DNA from 4 places in the Aeromonas sp. FDAARGOS 1415 genome. Region 1 is predicted to be linked to each of the others. Evidence: riboswitches for the same ligand, from Rfam matches in the RefSeq annotation. Region 1 holds a riboswitch; each other region holds the start of a gene.
The links. Region 1 has a riboswitch for cyclic di-GMP ahead of I6L45_RS01995 (glycosyl hydrolase family 18 protein). Riboswitches for the same ligand answer to the same signal wherever they lie in the genome.
Positions count from the first base shown of each region.

Region 2: another riboswitch for cyclic di-GMP. It lies ahead of gbpA (N-acetylglucosamine-binding protein GbpA); the one in region 1 lies ahead of I6L45_RS01995 (glycosyl hydrolase family 18 protein).
Region 3: another riboswitch for cyclic di-GMP. It lies ahead of I6L45_RS08490 (sigma-54 dependent transcriptional regulator); the one in region 1 lies ahead of I6L45_RS01995 (glycosyl hydrolase family 18 protein).
Region 4: another riboswitch for cyclic di-GMP. It lies ahead of I6L45_RS10705 (glycosyl hydrolase family 18 protein); the one in region 1 lies ahead of I6L45_RS01995 (glycosyl hydrolase family 18 protein).

Region 1 is NZ_CP077363.1:417,962-421,820, forward strand. Features, by position in the region: gene I6L45_RS01995 (glycosyl hydrolase family 18 protein) at 1-1,114, opposite strand, end outside; cyclic di-GMP riboswitch class I at 1,225-1,312, opposite strand; gene I6L45_RS02000 (PAS domain-containing hybrid sensor histidine kinase/response regulator) at 1,515-3,859, opposite strand, start outside.
Region 2 is NZ_CP077363.1:662,453-666,311, forward strand. Features, by position in the region: gene I6L45_RS03130 (M3 family metallopeptidase) at 199-2,049, opposite strand; cyclic di-GMP riboswitch class I at 2,418-2,503, shown strand; gene gbpA (N-acetylglucosamine-binding protein GbpA) at 2,568-3,859, shown strand, end outside.
Region 3 is NZ_CP077363.1:1,778,731-1,782,589, reverse strand. Features, by position in the region: gene fliFL (lateral flagellar M-ring protein FliFL) at 1-84, opposite strand, end outside; gene lfiE (lateral flagellar hook-basal body complex protein LfiE) at 93-419, opposite strand; gene I6L45_RS08490 (sigma-54 dependent transcriptional regulator) at 431-1,807, opposite strand; cyclic di-GMP riboswitch class I at 1,946-2,033, opposite strand; gene lfhA (lateral flagellar biosynthesis protein LfhA) at 2,228-3,859, opposite strand, start outside.
Region 4 is NZ_CP077363.1:2,234,173-2,238,031, reverse strand. Features, by position in the region: gene I6L45_RS10705 (glycosyl hydrolase family 18 protein) at 1-1,827, opposite strand, end outside; cyclic di-GMP riboswitch class I at 1,972-2,056, opposite strand; tRNA gene I6L45_RS10700 (tRNA-Ala) at 2,499-2,574, opposite strand; tRNA gene I6L45_RS10695 (tRNA-Ala) at 2,641-2,716, opposite strand; tRNA gene I6L45_RS10690 (tRNA-Ala) at 2,784-2,859, opposite strand; tRNA gene I6L45_RS10685 (tRNA-Ala) at 2,923-2,998, opposite strand; tRNA gene I6L45_RS10680 (tRNA-Ala) at 3,027-3,102, opposite strand; gene gltX (glutamate--tRNA ligase) at 3,355-3,859, opposite strand, start outside.

The sequences.
Region 1 (3,859 bases):
TGGCAATCTTGTCGCCGCCGGCGCTGATGGCCGAGGTGAGCTCGTACTGTCGACCGGTCTCGGCCTCCAGCTCGTCGAGCATGGCGCGCAGCTCTTTCATCAACGCCACATAGGTGGCGCCATCCTGCGGCCCGCCCAGGTTGGGGTTGGCCCCCTGACCGCCCGGGAACTCCCAGTCGATGTCCACGCCGTCGAAGAATTTCCAGGTCTGCAGGTACTCCTTCATGGAGGCGACGAAGGTGTCGCGCTTGGTCTTGTCGCTGAAGAAGTAGAAGGGATCTGAGAGAGTCCATCCGCCGACCGAGGGGAGGATCTTGAGGTCGGGGTTGGCCTGCTTGAGGGCCATCAGGTTGCCAAAGTTGCCCTTGTAGGGCTCATCGAAGGCGGTGAGCTTGCCCTGCCCCATCTGCACGGCGGCCCAGGGATCGTGAATGGAGACCTTGAAGTCCTCGCGACCGGCGCAGGAGCGCTGCAGCGCCTCGAAGCTGCCAGAGATCTCTTTGAGGCTGTCATTGATGCCATTGCCACCGCAGATGGGGGTGAAGCCGTAGAGGATGTGGGTCAGGTTCTTGGCCGGGATCTTGTCCACGGTGAACTTGCGGCCATAGACGCCCCACTCCACGTAGTAGGCCCCCACCACCTTGCCGGACTTGTTGGCGTAGGGCTTGTTGTTCTCCTGCAGCGGCGCATCGAGCGGCGCCAGGTGGCTGCCGTCCGTGTCGGCAACCACTATCTCCTTCTTGTCGGAGAGGGTGCAGCCATCGGCGTTGCACAGGGCGACCTGCATCTGGTAGCGGCCCCCCTTGGTGACCTTGAAGTTGGCGGTGCCGGATGCCGCGGCGGCCCCCGACCACACCTCCTTGCCATCGAGCAGCACCTTGGCGGTCTGGCCCACGTCGCCGGACCAGAGGTTCCAGCTCACGCTGACGGGGGCACCATCCTTGTGGACAGTCACCAGCTTGTTGTAGGAGGTGGCGGCCTGATCGATCTGGATGATGGCGAACTTGGTTTCACCCCAGCCTATGGTGGGTTTGCCGGGGGCGGCAGCGAGGGCGGAGGTGGAACAGATCCCCCCGACCAGCAGCGCCAGCAGGGAATGTTTTGGACTGAACATAGTTGAACTTCCTTATTTCGTTATTGGAATAAACAACGAAAAAGGCAACGCAACCTGACAGGGAATGCAGACGACATCGCACCATGGCTTGGCCCATGGACGAAACAACCTGTGGTGGCCCCGCTATCCTAGGTACCGCTGACCCTTAGACCGGAAGCTTTGCGCCCCGGACTTTCGTCCGGTTTGCCTTTTTGCACAACTTGATTTGCGATGAAAATAATCGCCGAATGACTATAGAGGAGAGTCGTCGGTCCGCCACCTAGTAAAAATAACAGTGACAGGGACTCACCATTGCCAGTTGGCCACGAAAATGCATACAAATCGGCAACAACGTCGCCGATGATGCTGCATGAGAACCATTATCAGCCGCGTCAATCAAAGATGGAATCTGTGATTGCCGTCACTGAACCGGTAGCAGCAGGCTGTTCATCAGGGCCCTCAGCTTGAGCGGCTTGACCGGCTTGCTCACATAACCGAAGCCATGCTCGCGGATCTGCGTCTGCAGCTCGCTCTTGCGATCCGCGCTGATGATGATACCGCCGATGCCGTTGCCATGGGCCAGCCTGATCATGTGCAGCGCCTGCAACCCCGTCTTGCCGTCGTCCAGGTGATAGTCAGAGAGCACCAGCCGGGGCAGGAAGCCAGCCCCGATGATCTCCTCTGCCTGCTCCAGGCTCTGGGCACAGCGCACCTCGCAGCCCCAGCGCTCCAGCAGGGAGGCCATGGCAATGAGGATGTCCTCCTCGTTGTCGATGCAGAGGATCCTGACCCCTTCCAGCTGGCTGTCCCGCTGGGCTGGCGCCGTCATCTGGCTCGCCGTCACGGGCCGGGTCGCGAGGTTCAGGGTGATGGCAAACACGGATCCCGCTCCGGGCCAGCTACGCAGGGAGAGCTGGTGACCCAGCACCAGAGAGATGCCGCGAGCGATGGCAAGCCCGAGGCCGAGCCCCTGCTCCTTGGCAGTGCGGGAGTGATCGAGGCGGGAGAACTCGTCGAAGATCGCCTCCTGCTTGCCCTCCGGGATGCCGGGGCCGTTGTCCCACACCTCGATGCGCACCTTGTCCCCCAGCCGGCGGCAGCCGAGCAGTACCCGGCCCCCCGGGTTGTAGCGAAACGCGTTGGTGAGGAAGTTTTGCAGCACCCGCCGCAGCAGGCGCACATCGCTGTAGACCGCGAGGCTGCTCTCCACCACGGAGAACTGGATCCCCCCGGCCTGGGCCAGCACCCCGAACTCCGCCTTGAGGTTGTCGAGCACGTCCCTCAGGGCGAAGTCGAGCTTCTTGGCCTTGAACTTGCCGGCCTCGAGGCGCGAGATATCCAGCAGGTCCATGATGAGATCCTCGGTCGCCCCCAGGGCATCGTCGATGTGGCGGGCGATGCGGGCGGGCTCGTCCGCCGGGGGCAGCATCTCCAGCAGGGAGGAGGTGAACAGCTTGGCCGCATTGAGCGGCTGGGTGAGGTCGTGGCTCACCGCCGCGAGGAAGCGGCTCTTGGAGTGGTTGGCCCGCTCCACCTGCTGGTTCACCAGCAGCAGCTGGCGGTTGAGCTCGGAGAGCTCATGGGTGCGCTCGGCCACCCGCGCCTCCAGGTGCTCGTTAGCTTCGCGCAGTACCCGCTCGGCGTCACGAAACGGGGTGATGTCGGTGAAGGTCATGACGAAACCGCCGGCGGGCATGGGGTTGCCCTGCATCTCGATCACCCGGCCATCCGGCCGCTCCCGGGCCGAGATGTGGGGGCTGCCGCGCTGCATGAAGGCAACCCGGCGCGCCACCTGGGCCTCGATCTCGCCGGGGCCGCACAGCCCCTGCCCGGCGTTGTAGCGGATGATCTCCTCGATGGGGCGACCCACCTGGATGAGGCCGGGAGGATAGGAGAACAGCTCGATGTAACGCCGGTTCCAGGCCACCAGCCTGAGCTCCCTGTCCACCACGGAGATCCCCTGCCCCATGTGTTCGATGGCCCCCTGCAGCAGGCCGCGGTTGAAGCGGAACACGTCGGAGGCCTCGTCCACTATGGTGGCGATCTCCTCGAGCTGCATGTTGCGCCCCTGCAGGGCCGAGGCCAGCACCAGCCGGGCGGACGAGGTGCCGAACACCCCCGCCAGCAGCCGCTCGGTGTGGGCAATGAGCTCCGCCGAGGCCTGCATCTGGGGCGCCAGGGTGCCACCCCGCTCGCCGGCGAAGCGGCCGAAGGCGCGCTTGACCCGGCTCGACCCCACGAAGCGGGCCGCCAGCATCTCCAGCTCCTTGACCGAGACCCGCGCCTGGTAGAGCGCCGCCGTGTCCCGGCTCTGCTTGCCGACGAAGTTGGCCGCCTGCAGCCGCTCGCTCACCGCCGCCCGGGACAGGAGCGAGCCAGCCACATAACCCACCAGGTTGAGCAAGAGGCTCAGGAAGAGGCACCAGGCCCCCAGGCTCAGCTCGCGAAACGCGGGCCAGTCGGGGGGGGCCAGCAGGGCCTCCAGGGGAGATCCCGCCAGCAGGCCGCTCTCGGCGAGCAGGGTCAGGCACCAGAGGCTGACCCCGAGGGCAAGACCCAGGTAGACCCCCTTGCGGTTGCCGTGCCGCCAGTAGAGACCAAGCAGCAGAGCCGGCGCGAACTGGGCCACGGCGCCGAACGACAAATAGCCGATGCGCGACAGACTGGTGAGATCCCCGAGCCAGAGGTAGAGCGCCCAGGCGGCCAGCAGGATCAGCAGGATGGCGCCCCGGCGCACCTGCAGCAGCAGCCGCATCAGGCGCTCGT
Region 2 (3,859 bases), 240 kb from region 1:
CTCAATATATCGAGAAAAACATATCTGGCGACACTGTGCCAGCAGCCTGGCCAGGCCCCGGCCATCTCGATGAATGCACAGGAAAAACAGCGGGATAGTCCCTTCCCTTGCATATGCCCCCGAAAGAGGCCCGTGCGCCCCCCCTCTCGCCAATAGAGAGCCCCGCCAGCTGGCGGGGCTCGGAGCTCAGGGGCAGGCTCAGCCGGCCACGGCGGCCTCGGCCCCGTAATGGCGCCGGATCCAGGCCTCGAAGTCGGCCAGCATGCGGGCCTCCGACTCCTGGTTGTCGGCGATGAGCTCGGCGCCGTGTACCACCCGGATGCGGGCGTCGAGCGGCGTCCCTTCCCCCGCCGGCGGACGCTGCCGTGCCGCCGCCATGCACGCCTGCGCCTGCTGCCACGCCTCGGCGGCGCTCCGGTTGCACGCCTCGGCCAGGGGCACTGCGCTGAAGCCCTCACCGGTGAGACTCTGCAGCGTCTCGTCGTGGGTCATGCCGTTGCCCGGGCCCCAGTAGTGGGCGGCCAGATCCGGCCCGATGCGCGGGTTGTCGGTGAGGTAGCCGTCGCGCTTCAGGAAGTAGGCGCGGGTCTGCTCCACCGCCATCAGGGCCAGCAGGTAGCCGTGATAGGCACAGGCCGACTCCTGGTTCAGGAGGTGCGGAATGGCCAAGAGCGGGCGCGGGCTCTCGACCCCCAGGATCTTGCGTTCCCACTGGCGTGCCAGCGCCAGCACGGCGGCCGGGGTGCGCTCGGCCTCGTCCATGGCGTAGAGATCCCGCTCGAAGTAGGCCACCAGCGCGATCTGGCGCTCGTTGAAGGCGCGAAACGGCTGGCGCGCGGCGATCATCGCCTGGATGAGCGCATCGGGGATCGCCTCCCCCGCATCATTCCTGGCGTAGCGCTTGAGCCAGTCCGCGTCGTCCAGCAGGCTGTCGCAGAACATCGACTGGGTCTCGGCATAGGCCATGGAGGTGGGCGGAAACTCCTGGGAGAAGCAGGGGGCGTTGCCGGTGACATTGGCAAAGTGCGCCGCGTGGCCCCCTTCGTGGAACAGGGTGTTGAGCCCGCTCCAGCCGCTGCCCACCTGAGCCGGGTTGGCCAGGCTGGTGAAATTCACCACCGCCGGTACCCACTCCCCCTCCTGCCAGAAGCTCGGCACCGGGCCGTGACAGAAGCCGTTCTCGTATTTCCCCTCCCGGGTCAGCAGATCCAGGGTCAGGGTGGCACCGCGGTACTGGATGCCGAGGCGGCGGAAGCTCCCGACCCAATCCTTCAGCGCCCGGGAGAAGGGCACGTAAGGATCGAGCTGGCGGGTCACGTCGCCGCTCACGCTGTAGCGCAGGTTGTGGGGCAGCAGGGCTTCTTCCCCCTTGGCGTCCTTCAACTCGGCCAGACTCTGGTGCAGGCGGGCATCGGTGCGGGCGATGAAGTCATCCAAGACGGCAAAGAGCTGCTCCGGGCTCATCTGTTCGTTCTTGTGCACCTTGTAGTCGAAGTAGTCGCGATAGCCCATGGCCCGGGCGAAGCGGTTGCGCAGCGCGACTATCTCCAGATAGCCGTTGTCGACCACCCACTGCTCCAGGGCGTGGAACATGGCGAGCGCACTCTGGCGCACCGCCTCGTCGCTGCTGGCGGCCAGCGTCGTGCTGGCGGCGGGCAGACTGCCGGGGACCTGGTGACCCTGCTCGTCCAGCAAGGTCAGCTTCAGCCCCTTGCGCCGGGCAAACAGATCCGCCTCGGCGGCCACCAGCTCGTCCATCAGGGACGCGGCCTGAGGATCCTCGATGACATTGCACTCGAAGAAGGCGATCCAGCCTGCCAGACCGCGTTTCAGCTCGGTCTCCTCGGCCTGGGCCTGCATCTCCCGCAGCACCGGCAGGCGTGCCGGGTCGGCGCAGAAGGCCTTGTAAGCCTGCTCGGCGGCGGTGAAGCCGGCCTGATCGTCGCTGGTGCCCATGTAGGTGGACCAGAACAGATCCTCCTTGCGCCTGTGTACCTGCAGGTAGTCGGCGTTGAGCTGGTTGAGATAATTCCTGGCAATGGAACTCATAAATTCCCTCTTTTATGGGGTCACCCGCACGGGTGCCCACTCCTTTTATTGGTGAGATGCCGCCCCCTTCACAGAGATTGGCAAACAGTGCGCCGGGATGCGCATGAACAAGCTACCAAAAAGCAGGGAGCACTGTCTGCTGGCGATTGGTCCAGACGTGCATCTGGGGGGCAAGCGGCGGGGGATGTCGGGCGGCCCAGCCCGAACACACCTGATGATCGGTATCGCCCTGTCCGAGGGGGGAGCAAGAGAAGTATGGGGAGTCGTACTGCTCCGATGAGGTCAAGCCGTCAATATTTACACTTAATTTTTTAACAAAATATAGTCATCATGGGTCTGTCGCCCAGTGCGGCACCATGATCCTTTCTGTAGTCATTTGGCAAACTGGTTGAAAGGCCAGGACGCAAAGCCTCCGGTCTAAAGACATGCTGTCCAGGATAGCGGGGTTGCCACACCCAGGTGTGCACCGGGATTTCCCCTGCCAACTTGACTGCCCACATCACCGAACAGAGGAATGTATGGCAGCAAAACTTCAATTCAATCGCCTCGCGGCGGCGCTGACGCTACTGGCCAGCGGCGGCGCCCTCGCCCACGGCTATATCAGCCAGCCCGAGTCGCGCAACTACCTGTGCAAGACGGGTGGCAACATCCAGTGCGGCGCCATCCAGTGGGAGCCCCAGAGCCTGGAGGCCCCCTCCGGCTTCCCCGCTGGTGGCCCCGCCGATGGCCAGATCGCCTCGGCAGGACACCCGCAGTTTGGCGAGCTCAACGCCCAGACCAGCGATCGCTGGACCAAGCGCAATGTGCAGGCCGGTCCCTTCGCCATCAGCTGGACCTTCACCGCCAACCACGCGACCCGCAACTGGCGCTATTACCTCACCCGGCAGGACTGGAACCCGAACCAACCGCTCACCCGGGACGCCTTCGATCTCGTGCCCTTCTGCGTCATCGACGGGGGCATGGTACAGCCACCCAAGCAGGTGACCCACAACTGCACCCTGCCCGAGCGCACCGGCTATCAGCTGATCCTCGGGGTCTGGGAGGTGGGTGACACCACCAACAGCTTCTACAACCTGATCGACGCCCGGTTCAAGGACGACGGCCAGCCGCCGTTGACCTGGAGTCAGGGAGGCACCATCTATCCCTCCATCGACCTCGCCGTCGGCGACAAGGCCAGAACCCGGGTATTCGACGCCGGTGGCGAACGCACCGATCTGCAGATCGAGCTGACCATCGCCAGCACCGAGCAAGGCCTGAAGAACAACTGGGCTCACGCCCTGGCGAGCAAGATCAATGCCGAACAGAGCCAGATCCGCGCCGGCCAGCAGGGCACGGACGGCCAGTTCAACCCGGTCTACGGCCAGAACCCCGTCTACCTGAAAGCGGGCAGCAACCTGCAGCGAGTAGAAGTCCAGCTAGAGCAGCAGCAACCCCCGGTCAGCGACAGCATCAGCGTGAGCGGCCTGGCGAGCGAGTATCCGCTCGACAACGGCCAGCTCACCCTGGCCTTCACCGTCGCCGCTCAGGGAGATCTCGCCGTCACCAGCACCCTCTACGACCATGGCGGTGTCGCCAGGGGGCAGACCAGCGCCGACATCAAGGACAGCAGCCAGGGCTTCACCATGGCCCTGAGCGGCCTGAGCGCCGGCCACCATCAGCTGGTGATCGAGGCCAAGCCGAAGAACGGGGGCGCCACCCTGCAGCAGACCCTGGATCTGATGTTCAAGGATCCGGCCGCTGGCGGTGACTACCAGTACAGCTTCCCGGAGGGGCTCAAGTCCTACACTGCGGGCACCCGGGTACTGCAGCC
Region 3 (3,859 bases), 1.4 Mb from region 1:
GAGGGTGCGCCAGTTGCGCATCCCTTCCTGTACGCGGGCGATCAGGGAGCCTGACGCTGGTGAAGAGGATACCAATTCAGTCATCACCAACCTCAGAGCGGCATGCGCATGATGTCATCGAAGCCGGTCATCAGTTTGTTGCGCACCTGCATCAGGGCGGAAAAACTGAGGCCTGCCTTCTGGCTGGCCACCATGGCCCCCACCAGATCGTCGCTCTGCCCCGCATCGACGGCGGTCATCAGGCTGGAGGCGATGTTCTGCTGTTCGTTGACCCGGCCGACGACGTCACGCATGGCGTCGCCGAACGAGACGGCAGACGCCTCGTTTGGCTCGATGGCAGGGGGTTGACTGGCGACTCGCTGCATTTCCTGCATCTGCTGCAGGAGTGTCACCTGTGATGACATGATCTCAATCTTCACTCGGTTATCCCTTAGTTTTGTATCTGCTGCTCGACATCGATGCCCTGCTCGCGCATGGCAGCCAGCTTGTATCTAAGTGCCCGGGTCGTCATCCCGAGGGCTTCTGCCGTGCGTGTCCGGTGGCCACGGAAACGGCGCAACGTCTCAAGAACGAATTGAAATTCGGCATGCCGCTTGGTCTCGTTGAGCCCCTCCGGGGCCGTGAGTGTCTGCGGTAGCGGAGTGTCGGCTTCCGCTGCGTAATGGGGCAGCATCAAATCGACGGCCTGAATATGCAATCCGCGAGCCATAATTAGCGCCCGCTGGATGACGTTATCCAGTTCGCGCACATTGCCTGGCCAGTCATAGGAGAGCAGCTGCTGGCGGGCACTCTCGCTGAGGCGATAACCCTGCTGTGCGGCATAACGCTCGATGAAGTACTCCGCCAGGGGCAGGATGTCGTCCTGCCGTTCTCTCAAGGCGGGCCAGCTCATGGGCAGCACGTCCAGCCGGTAGAAGAGGTCCTCGCGAAATTCGCCCCGCACCACCAGCTCCCGCAGATCCCGGTTGCTGGCAGCGATGATGCGCACGTCCAGCGCGATCACCTGATGGCTGCCCAGCCGTTCGACCTCCTTCTCCTGCAGCACCCGCAGCAGCTTGGCCTGCAATGCCAGCGGCAGCTCGGAGATCTCGTCGAGCAGCAGGGTGCCCCCCTGAGCCAGCTCGAACTTGCCCTGCTGGCTGGCCGTCGCGCCAGTGAAGGCGCCCTTGCTGTGACCGAAGAGGATGGACTCGAGCATGGCCTCCGGGATGGCCGCACAGTTGATGGCCACGAAGGGCTTGGCCGCCCGGCTGGACATTTCGTGGATGTAGCGGGCAAGCCGCTCCTTGCCCGTCCCCGACTCGCCACCGATGAGGATGGTGGCCGAGGTCTTGGCAGCCCGGCGGGCGAGCTGCAGCACCTGCAGGCTCTGGGGGGAGGTGGCGATCAGGTTGGGGATGGCCTGGCGCAGGCGCAGGGCGCCCCTGACGACGTCGAGGATCTGTCGCTGGCTGAAGGGTTTGATGATGTAGTCGATGGCGCCGGCCCGCATGGCCTCGGCCGCCAGATAGGCCTGATGTTCATTGACCAGGATGACGCAGTCGGTTCCCGCCAGCGTCTGCACCATGGCAGGGCCGGCTTCTGTCATGACGGCCATATCGAGCAGAATAAGATCGACGCAGTGGTTCGAAATAAAATGTTTGGCCTGCGTCACAGAATCCTGATGGGTAATTCGATAACCGGCATTCAATAATATTTGCCCAACATGGTTTCCATTTGGTGACAATGAGGAGACCAATAATAAATGAGCATGGGTTCCAATATCGACCGATACTGAATTTTCCTTGATAGAAATATCAGAAAACATATTATCCCGAACCTGTGATTGTACATGAATCAATCAACAGAACCGACAGCTGAAAAATTAAGACATACAAAGACAGAGCAGCGCTTCTAATTGAGCGCTTGCCCTATATCTTCATAAAAACAAGGCGAGAATCATGGCCTTGGCAACCCCGCTATCATTAGCATCAATGCTGTTAGACCGGAGGCTTTGCGTCCTGACTTTTCAGTTCAGTTTGCCTTTATCATGCGACGACCCGTATTTGGATGGCATGGCTTGGTGATCCTTCAAGCCATGAGACACACCTGATTGTTTGTATTTTGTTATTTAATCGTCAGTATGTGTCGCGTCAAAAACCGTCACATCATAACGGCTTTATATGACAATTCAAGCAGATATGCGGAATAGTCACTTCCTGCCGGCAGAGAATAAGGCAATTCAACTTCAGCCCAACGTGCCAATTACTTCGACCCGCAGCTCTTCCGGTATTTCATTATATGAGATCACTTTGAGACCCTTCGAGAAGGAGCGGGCATAGCGGGCGATCAGGGGCCTGAGCTGGGGCATCACCACCAGCACAGGGGGGTATCCCTGCTGCTGCAACTGCTCCTTCACCAGCGGCATGTTTTGCTGCAGCTGTGCCAGCAGCTGGGGATCCACCGGGAAGCTGTCCAGCTGGATCTTCCCCTGCTGCTGGGATTGGCTCATCGCCGTCAGCAGGGTCTGCTCCAGCCGATCATCCAGGGTGAAGGCCCCCAGTACGTCGCGGGAACCTATCGCCTGTCTGACGATCTGCCGTTTCAGTGCGCAGCGCACATCGGATGCCAGCAGGACGGGATCCTTGGTCAGCTCGCTCGCATCCAGCAAGGTGGTGGCGATGGTGCGGATGTCGGTGAGGCTGATCTGCTCCTTGAGCAGCTGGCGGAAGACCCGCAGCTGCTGCATCTGGGTCAGGGCCAGATTGAGCTCTTCCGCCAGACGGGGAGACTGGGTGGCCAGATGCTGGCCCAGCTTGCCCACCTCGTCATGACCGAACAGGTTGTCGAGCTGCTCCCTGAGCAGCTTGCTGGCATGGGTCGCGATGACGGTGGCGGAATCCACCACCGAATAGCCCAGGTTGAGGGCCTTGGCCTTGTTGTCCGGCGAAATCCAGACCGCGTTCATGCCGTAGGCGGGATCCTGGGTCAGCTCGCCGTCCAGGGCGCCGTAGGTCTCCCCGCTGCTGATGGCCATCAGCCGCTGGCAGTCCACGTTGCCCGAGGCCAGGGCGATGCCGGAGAGCTTGATGCGATACTGATCCGGCTGCAGTTGCAGGTTGTCGCGCACCCGGATCTCGGGTAGCAGGAAGCCGTACTGCTCGGAGAGCGTCTTGCGGATGCCGCGCACCCGGGCGAGCAACTCGGCCCCCTTGTCCGCCTCCGCTAGGGGGACCAGCCGATAGCCGAGCTCGATGGCAACAGTGTCCACCGGCGGCAAGTCCTGCCACTCCAGCCCCTGGGGCTCCGGCTGTACCATCTGGCGTGTCAGCGCCTCTGCCGCATCCAGCGCCGGATCCTGGGCACGGCGCTGGCTGACGCTCCAACCGGTCCAGGCCAGTACGGCCGCGAAGCTGAGGAAGGCCAGCATGGGCATGCCGGGAACCAGGCCCAGGATCAGCATGATGGTCGCCGCCGTGTAGATCACACGAGGGGAGGCGAGGATTTGCTGGCCGACCTGATCCGACATCTCCCCCTCGTCGCTCACCCGGGTGACGATGATGGCTGCGGCGGTGGACATCAGCAGGGAGGGGATCTGGGCGACCAGGCCGTCACCTATGGTGAGCAGGGCATAGATACGAAACGCATCGGAAACCGGCAGGGAGTGCTGGAAGATACCGATGGCCAGCCCCCCCACCAGGTTGATGATGAGCACCAGCAGTCCGGCGATGGCGTCGCCACGAACGAACTTGGATGCCCCGTCCATGGCGCCGTAGAAATCCGCCTCCCTGGCGATCTCCTCCCGCCTTGCCCGGGCCTGGTGCTGATCCAGGGTCCCCGCATTGAGGTCGGCGTCGATGGCCATCTGCTTGCCCGGCAT
Region 4 (3,859 bases), 1.8 Mb from region 1:
CGCCGCCTTGCCACCCAGCCCCTGGGTGCCACCGGTGACCCCCTGCCAGCCACGGGTGTAATAGGGCACCCCTATGTTGATCTTGCCCGCCGCCAGGGCACCACGGAAGTAGTGGGCCGCCCAGGCGGAGTTGAGATAGCCGATGCCGCCAAACTGGGCCTGGGTGTAGACCCCCCACTGGGCCAGCTCGGGATCCGCCTTGTTGTCGAACAGGGCGGCGTTGTGGCCGACGAAGTGGTTCCAGGCGCCGTGGAAGTCATAGGTCATCAGGTTGACGTAGTCGAGGTACTGGGTGACCTGGAAGTTTTCCATGCCGCGCAGCAGATAGGCCGAGGCCGGCGAGGCGATGGTCAGCATGTACTTGCGACCGTCCTCGGTGCCGGCGCTGTCGAGCTTGTTGCGCAGGGTCTTCATCAGCACTTCATAGTTCGCAAAGAGCTTGCCGCGACACAGGTTGGAGAGCGGGAAGTCGTTCGGGTTGCCCGCATCCTTCATGGAGGTGGGGTACTCGTAGTCGATATCCACACCATCGAAGCCGTATTGGCGGATGAAGCCCACCGCCGAGTCGGCAAAGGCGTTGATGCCGGCGGTATTGACCGAGCAGTCGCCCTTGGTGGTGGCGGCGTAGAAGCCGCGGGTATCGGCCCAGCCCCCGACGGAGATGAGGGTCTTCACGTCCGGATACTGCTTCTTGTACTTGGACAGCAGGTTGAAGTGGCCCTGGTAGGCGAACTCGGGATCCATCTCGGCGCCCGGCACGCCGTTCCAGGTCATCTTGGTGGCCGAGTCGTCCACCTTGATGACGTGGCTCTGCTCGTCCACCGCCGCGAAGGCGTAGTTGATGTGGGTGATCTTGTCCCAGGGGATGTCGTTCACCAGGTAGGCGGGCAGGCCGTTCTTGCCGGTGCGCCAGGAGGTGAAGTAGCCGATGACACGGCGACCGTGATCATCCCCCATGCACTCGCTGCCGTCGGCGCGGTAGATCTGGCGCACGTCGCAGGAGAGGTTGCCGCCAGTGGGAGGCAGTGCGGCCTCTTCCACCTGCGCATCCACCTGGGCCGATTCGCCAGAGAGATTGGCCTTGTCGGTCGCCACCAGCTTGAGACCGGCCAGCCCCTTGTTCTGGGGCGTCCAGCTCACTTGCCAGGGGGCGCTGGTGTCTTCGCCCACCTTCTGGCCATTCACGAAGAGCTCGACCCTGGCGACGTCGTCATTGGCGTCGGTGACGTTGCCGCTCACCGCCACGCTGCGACCCAGGGTCACCCTGGCGCCGGCGGCCGGGCTCGCGATGCTCACTTTGGGCGCCTCGGGCGCGACCACGGCGGCGACCTTGAAGCTGGAGTCCGCCTCGCTCAGCACCTTGCCATCCTTGTCCAGCGCCCGAGCCTTGAGGGCGTGATTGCCCACACCGGCGGCAGACCAGCTCGCGCTCCAGGGGGAAGCCGTGGCGGTGGCGACCAGGGTACCGTCGATGAGGTACTCCACCTTGGCGAGCGCCGTGACCGGGCCGCTCAGGGTCACCGCCAGGGCAAGGCTGGTCCCCTCGCTGACGCTGGCACCCACGGCGGGGGAGCCGATGGCGACGACCAGGGCCGGTGGCGGTACCTCGCCGCCATAACGCTTCCAGGCATCGGCCCAGACGGTGCCGACCCCGGGCTCATAGTGGTAGGGGGACGCGCCGCACCAGCCGGAGTAGGGGAATTCCTTGCATTCATAGAGGGCGCCTGCGTTGCTGACGATGTCGCCAGCCTTGTAGGCGGTGCCGGCCTGGTAGGCGGGGTAAGCGGCCTGCGCCCAGGCAGGGACGGCCGCAAGGGCGACCAGCATGGCAAGCCTGCTGGGCCTCAAGATCTGTTGCATATTGTTATCTTCCTTGTTTGTCTTGGCTTCAACACCGGGAAAAGCGCAATCGCAACAGGGGGAAAGGGAACGACAACAGGCCATGGACGGGCCACAAACCCTCAAGTTACCCTGGGTAACCCCGCTGTCTGGCCCGTGGTCGGGCAGATCGGAGGCTTTGCGTCCCGGCATCACTGCCGGTTTGCCCTTGTCCTGGGTTCCGTGAGGAACAGCCCGAGTATAGGAAGCAAGTCTCGACCGCTCAATCTTTATTCTCGAAAGAAAATATGTGGGGACGTTCCCACACTTCATCCCTCATCGAACAGATGAGAAATAAATGATTAATATCAGTATCTTGAGCCTATCTAAACCTGGCAAACAGCCTCTTTTATTCCCTTTCTTGCACGCTGGACCACTGGTCCGAGTTGCCAGAAATGTGACAAGGCACGTCATTGGCCAGGGCCGAGAAGATGGATAGAAGGGTCAATTTAAAAGAGAGGAGTCCCTGTCTTGCTGGTGCCGTCCCTATGGATGTGACGCCTGAAAGACCCGCGCCGAGGCGGGCGAAGGATTGGCAGCCCGGCGGGATCCGGGACGATGCAAAACGACAAAACAAAAAGGCCACCGCAATGCGGTGGCCTTCTGTTGTCATCGAATGATGGTGGAGCTACGCGGGATCGAACCGCGGACCTCTTGCATGCCATGCAAGCGCTCTCCCAGCTGAGCTATAACCCCAAATTTTTACTCTTCAGACAACCGGTTCTGGCGGCCGGTCATCCTGGACGCTTGGCGTCCGAATCATGGTGGAGCTACGCGGGATCGAACCGCGGACCTCTTGCATGCCATGCAAGCGCTCTCCCAGCTGAGCTATAACCCCAAATTCTTTACTCTTTAGACAACCGCTTCTGGCGGTCGGTTGCCTTCGACGCATAACGTCTGAATGATGGTGGAGCTACGCGGGATCGAACCGCGGACCTCTTGCATGCCATGCAAGCGCTCTCCCAGCTGAGCTATAACCCCACAAAGGTCGGCCTGGGTGATACACACCGCACTGCCCTGGGTACTTCATTTCAATCAGGAACCTGGTGGAGCTACGCGGGATCGAACCGCGGACCTCTTGCATGCCATGCAAGCGCTCTCCCAGCTGAGCTATAACCCCTTGGATTCCAGATTGTGCGAGGAGAATTTGGTGGAGCTACGCGGGATCGAACCGCGGACCTCTTGCATGCCATGCAAGCGCTCTCCCAGCTGAGCTATAACCCCAACTCACCTCGGCGCTACCAAAGTTATCTCTGGCAACGGAGGCGCATGATAGGCATCGTCCGCTTTGCTGTCAACCCAAAATTCGCACCCGCTGGAGCGTTTAGTCAAAATTCAGTCAGTTAGCTGTTTTTACCGCCAACCTCATCGCTATGTCGCTGTTTTACGTCGTAAATCAGGTGGGGACTCAAAAAAAGAGGGCCCCCTCAGGGAGCCCTCTCATGCCATCTTGGGTACTGACCCGGCGAGCCTGAATTACTCGGCGGCCATGCGTGCTTCGATGTACGCCAGGGCGCGGTCGATGCGAGCGAGCACGCGCTCCTTGCCCACCAGCGCCATCACGGCGTCGATGGCAGGAGACTGGCCCTGGCCGGTCACGGCCACGCGCAGCGGCATGCCCACCTTGCCCATGCCCTGACCCAGCTCGGCAGCGGTGGCTTCAATCAGCTCGTGCAGCGCTTCTGTGGTCCAGGTCTCCAGGGCAGCCAGCTTGGTCTTGGCCAGGGTGAGCGGCTCGGCGGCAACACCACGCAGGTGCTTCTTGGCGGCCGCTTCGTCGATGGCCTCGTACTCTTCGAACAGGTAGCGGCTCTGGGCGGCCACTTCCACTAGCGTGTTGCAGCGCTCCGCCAGCAGGGTCACCACAGCAGGCAAAGCCGGGCCATTGCTGGTATCGATCTTCTGGTCGGCCATGTGCCAGGCCAGGTGCTTGGCCACATAAGCCGGATCCAGGCTGCGCATGTAGTGGTTGTTCAGCCAC